DNA from 2 places in the Saxibacter everestensis genome. Region 1 is predicted to be linked to the other one. Evidence: riboswitches for the same ligand, from Rfam matches in the RefSeq annotation. Region 1 holds a riboswitch; the other holds the start of a gene.
What was found. Region 1 has a riboswitch for FMN ahead of LWF01_RS08590 (nicotinamide mononucleotide transporter family protein). Riboswitches for the same ligand answer to the same signal wherever they lie in the genome.

Region 1 (7,136 bases):
GGTTCGTCCCAGGAGATGAACGTGCCTTCGTCAACGGCGACGTCGAACAGTTCGCGTGCGCCCAGCCTGCGCTTCTTCTCAGCCATTGCTGCCGGGCCCCTGCTCGATCGTGCCGGAATCAGTTTCGCCGTTATCGAGCGCGCCGTCATCGACCGTGCTGGTTCCGACGTCCGTCGATAGTCCGAGCCACGACCGAATGGCTTCCTCATGCTGGTTGAGCAGCGGCGGCGTGTTGTGCTTTTCGCGGGTCGTCTCGTGCTCCCCCGCCTGGTCGGCGCCGAAGAATCGCAGCGGCGGACCGGGCAGCCGGATGTCGCCAAGCACCGGATGCTCGACGTCGACGATGAGCTTCTGCGCTTCGACCTGGTCCCAGGCGTACACCTCATCAAGCGAACGCACCTTGCCGGCCGGAACACCCGCATCGGCGAGGATCGCCAGCAGTTCTTCGCTCTGATACGTCGAGAACGCCTTCTCGATCGTCTCGATCAGCGCTGGACGATTCGCTACCCGGGCGGGATTGTTCTCAAAGCCCGGCGTCTCCGGGTCGAGGTCGAACCTGGTGCAGAGCCGATTCCAGAGCCCCTGGCTTCCCACGCTGATCTGCACGGCGCCATCGGCGCAGTGGAACAACCCGTACGGTGCTATCGAGGGGTGGTGGTTGCCGGCGGCACGCGGTACCTCGCCGGCCACGGTGGCCCGGGTGCCCTGGAAGGCGTGCACGCCGACGATGGCGGCGATCAGCGAGGTGCGGACGATCTGGCCGCGCCCGGTGCGTTCACGCTGCAGCAGCGCGGAGACGACCCCAAAGGCGCCATACATGCCGGAGAGCAGGTCGGCGATTGGCACACCGACCCGCTGCGGGTCATCCGGCCCTGAACCTGTCAGCGACATCAGACCTGCTTCGCCCTGGGCGATCTGGTCATACCCGGCCCGGCCGCCTTCCGGCCCGTCGTGGCCGAATCCCGTGATCGAGAGCACCACAAGCCTGGGATTGATTTCCAGCAGCCGCGACATCGAGAAGCCGAGCCGGTCAAGCACTCCGGTCCTGAAATTCTCAAGCAGCACGTCCGCGCGTTCGACCAGTTTCGTCAGGACTTCCTTGCCATCCTCGGACTTCAGGTCCAGTGCGATGGATTCCTTGTTCCGGTTGCAGGAAAGAAAGTAGGTTGCCTGCTTGTCGTCCTCGGGACCGACGAAGGGCGGACCCCAGTTGCGGGTGTCGTCGCCATGTCCAGGGGTCTCGACCTTGATCACCCGTGCCCCGAGGTCGCCGAGCATCATTCCGGCGTGCGGGCCGGCCAGCGCGCGGGTCAGGTCGACGACCGTGTATCCGGACAGCGGTGAGGCGTCCTCGGCGGGGCGGGGCGCTTGGGTATCGGGCGATGATGTCATCGGTGGACCTGCTCTTTCTTCTCTTGTCGTCTTACAGCCAGCCTGGAACCACGAGGACCAGCCGCGCGATCAGCGGACCGACGGCGACAACTACGGCACTGTAGCTCAGGATCTGCTTGTAGAACCGATCGCGGTCAGTGCCCTTGGCATTGGCAAGTGCAAGTACCAGCGCCCCGTTGGTTGAGAACGGTGAAACGTCGACGATTGTCGATGAAACGGCAAGGGCCGCGATCATTCCTACGGCTCCAATCTCACCACCCAGCAGGAACGGCACTGCCAGCGGGATGGTCGCCGCGAGGATTGCGGTGGAGGAAGCGAACGCGGAGACGGGCGTCAGTCTCCTGTTCGGGAGGAGATTCGGGGACTGAAATTCCTATTGCATCGCCGAACCTAGCGCTCCGAGCCGCCTCAGCGGGGATTTCCGGCCGTCCCCAAACTGTCCACCAGCGAGCTAAGGCGTTCAGCCTCCCGCAAGCCGTATTCGCCGTCGGCGCGCTGGATCGCCATCACAGCGAGCGTCGTCCCGTCCGCCAGGTCGAGGGTGACCCAAGGGTCGCCGCTCAGGTATTCGAAACGGACCGCCACGATCTCGGCCCAGGTCAGCCTGCGCGCGCGAACCAGGTTCCGCACGTAAAGGCCGGATCCGGACGGCCGGGCCCGCACCGAGACCATCCAGAGCATGATGCCGACGAAAAGCGCCCCGAGACCGAGCAGGCTCAGTTGGTCGAACAGGTCGAATCCTTCGACACCTTCGCCCCGGAGGCCGATGCCGATCACGATGAAGCCGAGCATCACGATCACTGCCAGCGGAATCATCACGAACCTGGCTCGCCGCGGCGCGAATACGCGTAACTGTTCGCCATCCGGCATGGCTACATCCGGCAGGCGTGAATCGTGCTGACCAGGATGGCGCGCGCTCCGACGCTATAGAGCGCGTCCATCACCTTGTTGCTGTCTTCCCGGGTCACCATGGAGCGCACCGCCATCCACTGCGGATCATGCATGGCGGACACAGTCGGCGATTCGAAGCCGGGAGTCAGCTTGATTGCCTCGTCGAGCAGGTCCGTGGGAACGTCATAGTCCATCAGGACGTATCGACGCGCGACCAGCACGCTTTCCAGCCGGCGCGCCAGCACCTGCACGGCCTGGCTCGGTTCCGTGTCTTTGCGGGAGATCAGCACTCCCTCACTGTCCAGCAACGATTCGCCGAACACCTCAAGCCCGGCTGCCCGAAGGGTCGATCCGGTTTCGACCACGTCGGCAATCGCATCGGCAACTCCGAGCTGGATAGACACCTCTACCGCTCCATCCAGCTTGACCGGGGTCGCGCTCACGCCACGACGCTCCAGGTCGGCCGCCACCAGGGTCGGGTAACTGGTAGCGATCCGCAGTCCCTCCAGCTGACCGATGTCGGTGAACTTGCCGGCCGGGCCCGCGTAGTGGAACGTCGAGCTGCCAAATCCAAGCGTCGCGATCTCCTGAGCGTTCGCGCCCGAGTCGAGCAACAGGTCGCGGCCGGTGATGCCGACGTCGAGGATTCCTTCGCCGACGTAGACAGCGATATCCCGGGGACGCAGGAAAAAGAATTCAGCGTCGTTGTCCGGGTCGGCCCGGACGAGTTCCTTCGAGTCACGGCGACGGCGGTAGCCGGCTTCCTCGAGCATAGTCGCGGCGGCCTCTGACAGGGCGCCCTTGTTTGGTACCGCAATGCGGAGCATGTTGATAAAGTCCTTGGCGTCTTAAGTGGGTGGTGAGCACCTAGAGGTGGGTGTTGATGTCGTCGAGGGTCAGTCCCTTGGCGACCATCAACACCTGAAGATGGTAGAGCAGCTGCGAAATCTCCTCGGCTGTCTCCCGGTCGGACTCATACTCGGCAGCCATCCATACCTCGGCGGCTTCCTCGACAATCTTTTTGCCGATCGCATGCACTCCTGCGTCCAGTTCTGCGACGGTTTTCGACCCTGCGGGACGACTGGCGGCTTTTTCCTGGAGTTCTGCAAACAGGGAGTCGAAGGTTTTCACACCCTCCAGCCTAGTGCCTGCCGGAATCTCACGGCTCAAGGTGCTCGTAAGTCGGACGCCGAGGCGTACGGCGACGACGCAGTTTGCCGGCTCCGGCGAGCCCAGTCGCGCAGTCCGATGATCACCATGACCAGGAAGATCAGATAGACCGCGCCAGAGAAGACCAGGCCGCCGCTAACTGCCAGCGGGATGCCGACCAGATCGACGGCAAGCCAGACGAACCAGAACTCGACAATCGCCCGGCCCTGCGCGTACATCGCGACAAGGCTGCCGATGAAGATATAGGCGTCCGGGATCGGAGACCAGGACAGGTTCCAGATGTGCAGTATCGAAGCGAACAAAGCGGTGCCCGCGAGCAACGCGACAATCAGCAGCACCCGCTCCTTCCGGCTGGCCCAGCGCACGGTGACCGAACCCGATTCCGCCTTGCTCTTTCGCCACTGGGTCCACCCCCAGATCGCGGCCGCAACGATGACGACCTGCCGGGAGGCGTTTCCGCCAAGGCCTGCTGACATGCTGGCCGAGAACAACAGGATCGAACCGAGTATCTGGACCGGCCAGGACAGAATATTGCGTCGCAGCGCCAGAACCACGGTCAACAGGGCGAAGACATTGCCGAACAAGTCGGAATAGGGCACGGGCCTGCCCAACAGTTCGAAAGCCGGGGTGTTCAGCCAGCTGAATATGTCCATGGTGTTCCTCATCGGTCGCGTTCAAAACACGGTCCGGGGTACCATCAAGGATTCGGATCGACGCCAACGACGGCGCAACCTGACCCTCGGCGCGAGCGGCGGTTCGACATGCCGATCGCGTCGCGTGCATCCTCCCATCCGGACTTTAACCGTCGGTCCCGGAATTTCACCGAGTCAACCGGCACCCCGAAAGGTGCCGGGTCGCGGACTATAACCGCCGGTTCGGACTTTCACCGACCCCGGAGCACGTACTTATTGCAGGCTTACAGCTTAACGCAGGGCGGCTGTTCAGTGCCCGCCGCAGCGCGCTTGAGCCAGCTGCCGCAGCTCGTCCACGGCGGCGGCGGGTTTCTCAGCGGAGTACACTGCGGAGCCGGCCACGAAAACATTTGCTCCGGCGTCTGCCGCGCGCTCGATTGTCTTCGCCGAGACGCCACCGTCTACCTGCACCCATACGTCGAGGTTCGCCGCGGAGATTGCCGCGCGGGTTCGCTGGATCTTCGGCAGGCAGACGTCGAGGAATTGCTGACCGCCGAAGCCGGGCTCGACGGTCATGATCAGGATCATGTCGAACTCGCCGAGCAGGTCCAGGTACGGCTCGATCGGGGTCGCAGGCTTCAGCGCTATGGCGGCCCGAACACCCTTCGATCGCAGCTCCCGGGCAAGCCGAACCGGCGCCTTAGCCGCTTCAGCGTGGAAAGTCACCGATGCCGCGCCGGCTTCGGCGTAGGCCGGGGCATGCAGATCGGCATTCTCGATCATCAGGTGCGCATCCAGCGGGATCGGCGATACCTTGGCCAGACGCTCGACGATCGGCAGCCCCAGGGTCAGGTTCGGCACGAAATGATTGTCCATCACGTCGATGTGCGCGTAGTCCGCTGCTGAGATCGCTGCCAGCTCGGATTCCAGGTTCGCGAAGTCAGCGGACAGAATACTCGGATTGATTAGAATTCCCACGACACCGACTCTATCCAATGTCCGCCGACGGCGTCCCCTCGTCCCATACCGGAACATGGCCCCGTGCCGGAACGTCGTCCCCACGGGCCACGGCCGGCTGCGGTAATCCCGCCGCCTGCGGTAACGGGCCGGGCGGGAACGGCAGCGCCTGCGGCAGCAGCAGCGGACCGTACCAGCCGGCGTGCCGCAACCTGATCGCGACTGACCGGCAGCGACGACCCTCAGGCGCCGGTCTTGCGCAGCAGCGCCAGAAACATCCCGTCGGTTCCGTGCAGATGCGGCCACAGCTGGGCGAATCGCCCAGAACCTGCGCCGATGTTGGTGCCGGCAACTGTGTCAAGCGCCTGGGGCGCATCAAGCACTTCGAGGCCGGGGGTCGACTTCATCACGTCCTCGATCACCGCAATCGTCTCTGCGGCGTGCGGCGAGCAGGTCGTGTACGCCACGACTCCGCCGGGCCGGACAGCCCTGATGCCGGACTTGAGCAGTTCGCGCTGGACCGGAGCCAGTGCCGGTATGTCGGCCGGCAGACGTCGCCATCGCGCCTCGGGCCGACGACGCAGTGCGCCCAATCCCGTGCACGGCACATCGATGAGGACCCGGTCGTACTGATCCGGAAACTCAGTGCCGAAGTCGCGGCCGTCTCCGGTCAGGATTTCGTGGTCGCCGCGGTGCGGTTGCAGCGCCTGCACAACGAGCTTGGAACGGTGTTCGCTGAGCTCGACCGCGGTGAGCGTCGCGCCTCGCTGATCGCCGATCGCCGCAAGCAGTGCGCTCTTACCGCCGGGGCCGGAGCACAGGTCGAGCCAACGCCCGGTGTTCCGCGCTTCGTCGATCTCGGGCACCAGCAGAGCCTGAGCCACCAGCTGAGACCCCTCGTCCTGCACCCGGACCAGCCCGGAGCGCACGGACGGGAACGATGCTGGCTCCCGGCCGGCCGCCAGCGCGGCTACCGGAGACCATCGGCCGGGCTCGGCACCCTCGTCGAGCAGGTCCTGTACCGCTGTCAGCCCCGGCAGGGCCGTGAGCGCAGGCGTCGCCGGTACGTTGTCCGCAGCCAGCAGGGCTTCGAGCTCCTCAGCCGGACGACCGTGCGCAAGCAATGCCTGCCGGAAGGCCCGGATGATCCATTCCGGATGTGAGCTGCGCGCCGCGAATGCTGCCGCCTCAGACATGCCTTCGGTTGCCTTGGCCGGCCAGTCTTCTGCCGGAACTTCGGAAATACGCCGCAGCACCGCATTGGCGAACTTCGACGGGCCAATGCCCAGCTCCGACCTGACCAGGCCTACTGTCGAATCCACGGCGGCATGCGCGCCAACCCGCATCGCGAGCAGCTGGTGCGCGCCCAGGCGGAGCGCGTTGAGTAAGGGCGGCTGGATGTCGGCAAGCGCCCGGTCGGTGCAGCGAGCGATCACGGCATCGTAGTAGCCCTGTCCACGCAGCGTGCCGTAAGTGAGTTCGGTGGCGAAGCCCGCATCGCGGCCGCTGAGTCGACGCCGGCTCAACAGCCCGGGTAGCACCAGGTTGGCGTAGGCGTCGTCCTCGGTCACCGCCTGCAGCACCGCGTACGAGACGGCGCGCGGTGCGTCGGCGTGCCTTGTCCGCTGCGATGGCGCGGTGGCGGTGCGTTCAAGCTTCCCCGGTTGAACCGGCCTTGGTCTGGGGCTCATCGGGTCTCCTCGGTATCTGTGTCGGTGGCCAAGGCTGCATCGGTGGCCAAGCCGCCGTCGGTATCGAAAGCTTGTGCGCCGCCGCCGCGCATCCAGTCGATGGCCGTCATCCAGCCCTTACCCGGCGGGTTCACCTTGCCGAGCCGGACCGGGTGAGTGCCGGTACCGACCAGCACCTCCGAGCTGTCCGCGACGATTCGTCCCGGGACGATCGGCCCGGCATCGGACCTCACGGTCACCGGAGCGATCTTGCAGCGTTCGCCGGCGAGCAAAGTCCAGGCTCCGGGGGCCGGGGTGGTGCCCCGGATCGTCCGGTCGATCTGCTCGGCGGTGTCTTGCCAGTGAATCTGGGCGTCCGCGCTCACCACTTTGGCAGCGTGCGTCCCGCCGGCCGGCTGCTCAC
Region 2 (7,136 bases), 410 kb from region 1:
GCGTCGTTTCGGCGGAGGCGAGCAGCCGGCATGTTCGGGCGCGGTCCGCGGCCGAGATCCCTGTTGTCACCCCGATTCGGGCGTCGACGGATACCGAGTATGCGGTTCCCTTGGCATCCTCGTTTATCGCCGTCATCGGTGGCAGCGCGAGCGCGTCAAGCCGGCTGGCCGGAAGTGGCGCGCAGAGCACGCCGGAGGTGTGCCGAACCAGAAAGGCCATGCTGGCCGCGCTGGCGTGTTCTGCGGCGAGGATCAGGTCGCCCTCGTTTTCCCGGGAGGCGTCATCGACGACAGCCACCGGTTTTCCTGCCGCGAGGGCGGCCAATGCCTCGGGAATCGTATCCAGCCTGACGTTCATGATGTGCTCCCGGCGTTCGGAATGCTGATCAGGTTTTCGACGTATTTCGCGAGCACATCGACCTCCAGGTTGACCTGGTCACCGATCTCCCGGGTGCCAAGGGTCGTTTTCGCCAGTGTCGACGGGATCAGGCCGATCGAGATCGTCTGCTGGTCAACGGAGGCGACTGTGAGCGAGGTGCCATCGACGGTGATCGAGCCCTTGCCGACGACGTAGCGGCGGAGTTCCGGCGGAAGTGAGATCCGAACCATGTCCCATTTCGGCGTGGACTCGCGAGTCAGCAGTGTGCCCACTCCGTCCACGTGCCCCTGGACGATATGGCCGCCGAATCGTCCCGACGCTGGCATGGCCCGCTCGAGATTGACCCGGTCGCCGGCCCTCAACCGCGCCAGCGCCGACCGCTGCAGGGTTTCGTTCATCACGTCGACGGCGAACTGGCTGGCCGAAAACCCGGTGACGGTGAGGCAGACGCCATTGACTGCAATAGAGTCTCCGTCCGCGGCGTCGCTGACTACCAGGGTGGAGTCGATCCGCAGTGTGGCGCTTTGTGTTTCGGGACTGACATCGATTCCGGCCACCGTGCCCAGTTCCTCGATAATTCCGGTAAACATTGCGGGCTCCTTCACTTGTCTTCCAGCGTGTAGCTGAGGCGGACATCGCCGCCGAGAATCGTTGTGTCGTCGAGCTGCCAGCGCGTGGCGTCGGCAAGGGTGTGCAGGCCGAGATCGTTGATCACGCTGGTGCCGCTGCCCAGCATCAGCGGCGCGACATAGAGGATCAGCCGGTCGACCAGACCGGCGCGCAGGAACGCCGAGCCGAGTGTGGCCCCGCCCTCCAGCAGCGCGCCTCGATGGCCGCGATCGAAGAGCACCCGGCTCAGCGATTCCAGATCAACCCGGCCGTCGTCACCCGCGCCGAACTCGGCGGTGGTGGCGATCAGGGTCGGCGCATCGTCGTTGCGAACCGGTGCGTCGGGTGGGGTCCTGCCTTGCGAGTCGACGACAACTCGCAGGGGCTGGTGGTCGAGCAGTCGGCCGGCTGCGTCGCGGGCGGTTAGCCGCGCGCCATCCAGCAAGACGCTGCCACGGCCCGCGATGACGACGTCGGCCTGGCCGCGTAAGCGGTGGACGTCAGCACGTGAACTTGCCGAGGAAATCCACTGCGATGTGCCGTCTTCGGCTGCAATCCTGCCGTCGATCGTCATCGCTGCCTTGTACGTCAGGTGCACCCGGCGACGCGCGACGGCGGTAAGCCATTCCTGGTTGGCGGCCCGCGCGGCGCGCTCGTGCATGCCCGAGGAAATGTCGATGCCGTTGCCGGCCAGGCTGGCTCCGCCGCCTTGCGCATCGGAGGTCGGGTCGGCGACCGCGTAGACGACTCGGGCGATCCCGGCCTCCAGCAGCGTCGCGGAACAGGGCGGAGTGCGGCCATGATGATTGCACGGCTCGAGCGTGACGATGGCGGTTCCGCCCCGGGCCCTGTCTCCGGCGGCGCGTAGTGCGTGAACTTCGGCATGTGGTTCGCCGGGCCGTTCGTGCCAGCCTTCGCCGACGATGTCACCGTGCGGATCAAGGATCACGGCGCCGACTCGCGGATTGGGTGCGCAACCATTGGCGCCGAGCAGGGAAAGCTCGATGGCGCGCGTCATAGCGGCTGCGTCGGTTGTCACCGCTGGTCCCTCGCAATCGATAAGTCGATGGAGTGAACCGGGGTGAGGAATGCCGTTGCGTGTCTGCCGTCGTCGATGAATAGGGAGACGTCACCCCTGACATAGGGGACCGGTCACCTATCCACTTCCGCCGTTTCGCACGCGTGCTGCCTCCCATCCGGACTTTAACCGTCGGTCTCGGAGTTTCACCGAGTCAACCGGCCACCGAAATGGCCGGGTCGCGGACTATCACCGCCGGTTCGGACTTTCACCGACCCCGGAGCACGTTCTTACTGGATGAGGGTAACTCCGGGCAGAACACAAGCACAAACTGAGAGTGCTGCGGTGAAGGGCTGGTGCTCGGTCTGCTCGCAGACTCGGCTCAGGCTGCTGACTGCTTTACCGCCAGCACCGGGTAATCGCTTTCGATATCCGCGCCGGCCCATCCGCAATCTTCGGCCAGACACTGGGCGACGTTGACCAGTTCGTCGGTATCGGGCCAGCGGGCCAGGCCGATGTAGACGACATCAGTTCCGCACTCTGGGCAATAGTTGATCTCCATGACGGCAGATTACGACCAGGCACTGACATCCGGCGCCACGACACTCCGGCACGGTCCCGATCGCTTGAGCGCGGCTGGGTAGACTGATCTACCTAATCGATGAAAGGCGCGGGTGGCAACTGTGGGAACTGAGCAGAAACGTGCAGCATCGGCGCGTTCGCGGTTGCTGGATGCGGCGGCGCGCAGGTTCTACGCCGACGGTGTGGGGGCGACGGGCATCGATGCGATCACGGCCGAGGCCGGTGTTGCGAAAATGAGCCTGTACAACAATTTCGCCTCGAAGTCAGAATTGGTTCTGGCGTATATCGGGGCACGGCACCAGGAATGGCTTGAGCTCTACCGCGCCAGGCTTGCCGATGCGTCGACCTCGGGGGAGCGGGTGCTGGCGGTGTTTGACGCCTACATCGATCACGCCTCGACCGCCTATGAGCACGGGTTCCGTGGATGCGGCCTGCTGAACGCCGCGGCGGAGTTCCCGGTTGGCGACCCGGCGCGCGAGGCGGTGCGAGGGCAGAAGGAGCAGGTTGAGCAAATCCTGACATCGCACCTCGCCGAGCTGACCGATACAGACCGGGCGAGAGAACTGGCGGAGCACTTCTGCTTCCTGCTGGAGGGCGCGATGGCGCGCGCGGGGCTCGAAGGTGACCCGTCGCGATTGATCCGTGCCCGCTCGATCGCCTCCGGCATGGTGGATGCGCTGTGAACCAGGGCAGGCTCGCGGGCGTGGCCGCGATCCTGACCACATCGTTCCTTTGGGGCACGACGGGCACGGCGGCGACGTTCGCTCCCGATGCAGGCCCGTTGGCCATCGGCGCGGCCGCGCTCGGCATCGGGGGACTGTTGCAGGCGGCTATTGCCATTCCCGCGCTGCGGGGCTCATGGTCGATACTTCGGACCAACGCGGCTATGGTCGCTGCTGGCGCCGTGGCGGTCGCCATCTATCCGTTGGCGTTCTACAGCTCGATGCATCTGGGCGGTGTGGCGATCGGCACTGTGGTCTCGCTCGCCTCGGCCCCGCTGGCGTCTGGGGTACTTGAGCGGGTGTTGGAGCGCAGGGCATTGAGTCGCTGGTGGATGCTGGCAACGGTGCTCGGAGTGACCGGCGGCCTGCTGCTGTGCTTGTCGAGGCTGAGCCAGCTACCGTCCTCGGCATTGGCGACGGGCGCAAGCATAGTGCTGGGGCTGTTGGCGGGTGGCACCTATGCCGCGTACTCCTGGGTGGTGCACCGGCTTATGCAGAACGGCGCTGGCCGAGCCGCATCGATGGGCGCGGTCTTCGGCACTGGTGGCGCTCTGCTGGTTCCGGTTCTGCTGATCACGGGTGCACCGCTGGTAGCCTCGGCCGAGTCATTCGTGGTCGCGTCCTATATGGCTCTGATACCGATGTTCCTTGGGTACTTCCTCTTCGGGTACGGCCTGAGCCGGGTGAAACCCAGCACCGCGACCACCCTCACGCTGAGCGAGCCTGCCGTGGCCGCCATCCTCGCAGTTGTCGTGGTCGGCGAACGCCTGACTGCCGCAGGATGGGTCGGGCTCGGTGTCATCTCAGCCGCCCTCGTCGTCCTGGTACTCGCGCCGACGAACATTCCGCAGGCCGAAAGCGATGGTGTTCGAGGAGCTCGCCGCTCCGGTGGAGTCATCCGCACTTGACCTTGACACTGTGACAAGGTTTTGAATCTAAGGCGGAGGTGGTCCAGAAGTGATCCAGAAACATGACAACCAGATCGCGTCGCGATTGAAGACTGCGCTAGAAGCAGGGGACCCGTCGGCCCGACTTCAAGCTGCACTGACTGCCGGCATGCATCCCGCGCCCAAGTACGTCGATGTCCTGGTGGAGCAGTGCGGGGTAGAGCCGGACTTCTACGTGCGCGACATGCTGACCTGGGCGCTTACGCGGCACGATGCAGATTCAGCCGTGGATCGGCTGCTGATCGAGCTCAAGTCGGAAACGGCGCAGGCCCGGAGTCAGGCGCTCCACACGCTGTCGAAGATCGGTGACCGGCGGGTGTGGTCCGCGATCACAACGGACCTGCTGCAGGATGAGAACGACGAGGTCGCCCGCGCTGCGTGGCGTACCGCGGCCGGACTCGTCCCTGCGGGGCGTGAAGCTGAACTCGCTGAGACATTGTCGACCCAGTTCAACCGGGGGGACCGCGAGATGCAGCTGAGCCTCAGCCGCGCCTTCGTCGCTCTTGGCCCGGCGGCATCGCCCGTTGTCGAGCGAGCGAAAGCCGATAGTGACGATGCCGTGCGCACACACGCCATCGCCACCGAGCACCTGATCCAGTATCCCGACGAGGGATTCGACGCCGCGATCGCCGAAGCGCGCCGGACCGTTGCGCTTCTTGGCGCACCGGTCATCGGGGAGTGAACCGGTGCTGATCGGCGAAGTCTCTGAACAGTCTGGCATCAGTACTCGGATGCTGCGCCATTACGACCGGCTCGGGCTGGTGTCGCCATCCGAGCGGACCCCGAGCCGGTACCGCGAGTACTCGGAGCAGGATGTCCGTCGGCTGTTTCAGGTGGAAGGACTCCGCTCGCTCGGACTGAGCCTGCACGAGATCGCGGACGTACTCGCGGACCTCTCGTTCAGCCCGGCATCCATTGTTGAACAGCTCATCACCCGCACCCGAGACCGCCTCGGCCGCGAGGAGGAACTGCTTCGCCGACTTGGTCAGGTGCAAGCAAGCGACCCCACTGCATGGTCCGACGTACTGCGAATCATCGGACTGATTCGCGGACTCGACGCCAACGACCCCTCCGCGCGCCAACGCTTCGCCCTGTCAGTCGCAGGCAAGGAGGAGGGCGACGCCATCCATCTTGCCGAAGCGGCGCTGCACGAGGCCGATCCCTTTGCCGCCGGCGCGCTTTACTGGGCCCTGGCACGGTTCGGCGACAGTGCGCTCCCGGTTCTCACGGAAGCTCTGAATTCTCCGATCGCCAATCGGAGACATCGTGCGGTGGCGGCGCTGGAAAAGATCAACTCTCCACGGGCTGCTGCTGCCCTCGCCGATGCCTTCCGTCACCCTGATCCGCTGGTAAGCCGACGAGCCGTACTCGCGCGCGGCACAAGCGGTCAGGCCGATGCCATCCCTGCGCTTCTCACCCTGGTTGTCGAGGGAAGCGACGATGTCGAAGCCGCTGACGTACTTGAGCTGCTCGCCAACCGGCACGGCTGCGCAGACGAGATTGCAAACGCAATCGCTAACGAGCTGGTCGGCGCAACCGACACGGCTCGCCAGCGCCTCGCGGCAGTGCTCGCAGGAATCCCCGGTCTGCGGGCCCAGACGACCTTGACGATGCTTGCAGAGGATCCGGCTCGCAGTGTTGCCTTGACCGCATCGTTTGTGCTCAAGGCACGACAGTCCGACGACTGATTGTCTGGCTCACTTTCGAGGCGGCGATGTCGCATTACGCGACGGCGGTTCCTTCGAGTTCGACCATCTGGCCTGGGATCGCCAACCGGGTCACCCCGAGCATCGTGGTGGTCGGCGCGACACTGGCTGCACCCAGCCGCGATGCCAGGACGCCGTAGTCCGGGAAGAGTAGATCGACGTCGGTGGTGTAGACGTTGAGCCGGACCAGGTTCGCCAGCGACATGCCGGCCTCGTCGAGCACGGCCTCCAGGTTGTCGAGGCTCAGCGCCAACTGTGCCGCCATGTCACCGTCATGCTGGGGCTTGCCGTCGTTGTTCATCGCGGTCTGCCCCGAGATGTAGAGGGTCCGGGCGTGCCCAGAGACGACCTCACCTTGGTTGAATCCCAACGCCTGTGACCACGTCACCGGGTTGACTGCCGTTCGTTCGATTGCCATATCGACTCCATTCGATTCATCGAGTACGCACGCCCGTCGGCTCGGTAGCCGCCATCTTTGACGTCGTGCTAACCAGCCTGGCAACAAATCACGACATCCTGTGTCATGTATTCCGATAGAGTTTTTGTATGCGTGCCGATCGGTTGGTCTCGCTGGTGCTGCTGCTGCGCCAGCGCGGTCGGCTGTCCGCGGACGCGCTGGCCCGCGAGCTGGAGGTATCCACCCGCACGGTGCTGCGTGACATCGAGGCGCTTTCCGCGGCAGGCGTCCCGGTCTTCACCGAACGCGGCCGGCACGGCGGTTTCGCATTGCTGCCAGGTTTCCGGACCGAGCTGACCGGGCTGAATCACGACGAGGCCCTTGCCCTGCTGACCGCCGGATCGGGGCGCGGCGAGCAGGTATTCGGCCTCGGCTCGGCGCTTGCTTCAGCCATGCGCAAGCTGGTCGACGCGTTGCCCGAAGGCCACCAGGCCACCGCGAGCGACGTGGCTCAGCGATTTCTCGTCGACCCGGAGACCGACCTGCTCGCACGCCGGCAGGACACTGAGGAAGTACCCGACTCCATCATGATCGAGGTCCGGCGTGCGGTGCTTGCCGGGCACAAGCTGCGCATTCATTATGCGGCGGTGGACCGGGCCGCGAAATGGCGCACGGTGGACCCGATCGGCCTGGTCACCGTGCGTAACAAGGGCTACTTGCTGGCAACGACGTCCGGCGCGGATCGGACTTACCGGCTGTCTCGGATCCTGGCCGCG

Region 2: it holds a riboswitch for FMN, as region 1 does, so the genes downstream of both, ribD (bifunctional diaminohydroxyphosphoribosylaminopyrimidine deaminase/5-amino-6-(5-phosphoribosylamino)uracil reductase RibD) here and LWF01_RS08590 (nicotinamide mononucleotide transporter family protein) in region 1, are expected to answer to the same signal.

Annotation. Positions count from the first base shown of each region.
Region 1 is NZ_CP090958.1:1,788,893-1,796,028, forward strand. Features, by position in the region: gene LWF01_RS08560 (carboxyl transferase domain-containing protein) at 1-86, opposite strand, end outside; gene LWF01_RS08565 (CaiB/BaiF CoA transferase family protein) at 79-1,392, opposite strand; partial or broken gene LWF01_RS08570 (SLC13 family permease) at 1,424-1,720, opposite strand; gene LWF01_RS08575 (PH domain-containing protein) at 1,801-2,262, opposite strand; gene hisG (ATP phosphoribosyltransferase) at 2,265-3,110, opposite strand; gene LWF01_RS08585 (phosphoribosyl-ATP diphosphatase) at 3,151-3,414, opposite strand; gene LWF01_RS08590 (nicotinamide mononucleotide transporter family protein) at 3,450-4,106, opposite strand; FMN riboswitch at 4,228-4,357, opposite strand; gene rpe (ribulose-phosphate 3-epimerase) at 4,395-5,063, opposite strand; gene LWF01_RS08600 (RsmB/NOP family class I SAM-dependent RNA methyltransferase) at 5,285-6,733, opposite strand; gene fmt (methionyl-tRNA formyltransferase) at 6,730-7,136, opposite strand, start outside.
Region 2 is NZ_CP090958.1:1,374,427-1,381,562, forward strand. Features, by position in the region: gene ribB (3,4-dihydroxy-2-butanone-4-phosphate synthase) at 1-358, opposite strand, end outside; gene LWF01_RS06650 (riboflavin synthase) at 355-969, opposite strand; gene ribD (bifunctional diaminohydroxyphosphoribosylaminopyrimidine deaminase/5-amino-6-(5-phosphoribosylamino)uracil reductase RibD) at 981-2,027, opposite strand; FMN riboswitch at 2,168-2,295, opposite strand; gene LWF01_RS06660 (hypothetical protein) at 2,389-2,568, opposite strand; gene LWF01_RS06665 (TetR/AcrR family transcriptional regulator) at 2,690-3,271, shown strand; gene LWF01_RS06670 (DMT family transporter) at 3,268-4,218, shown strand; gene LWF01_RS06675 (HEAT repeat domain-containing protein) at 4,367-4,939, shown strand; gene LWF01_RS06680 (MerR family transcriptional regulator) at 4,944-5,945, shown strand; gene LWF01_RS06685 (RidA family protein) at 5,980-6,375, opposite strand; gene LWF01_RS06690 (helix-turn-helix transcriptional regulator) at 6,510-7,136, shown strand, end outside.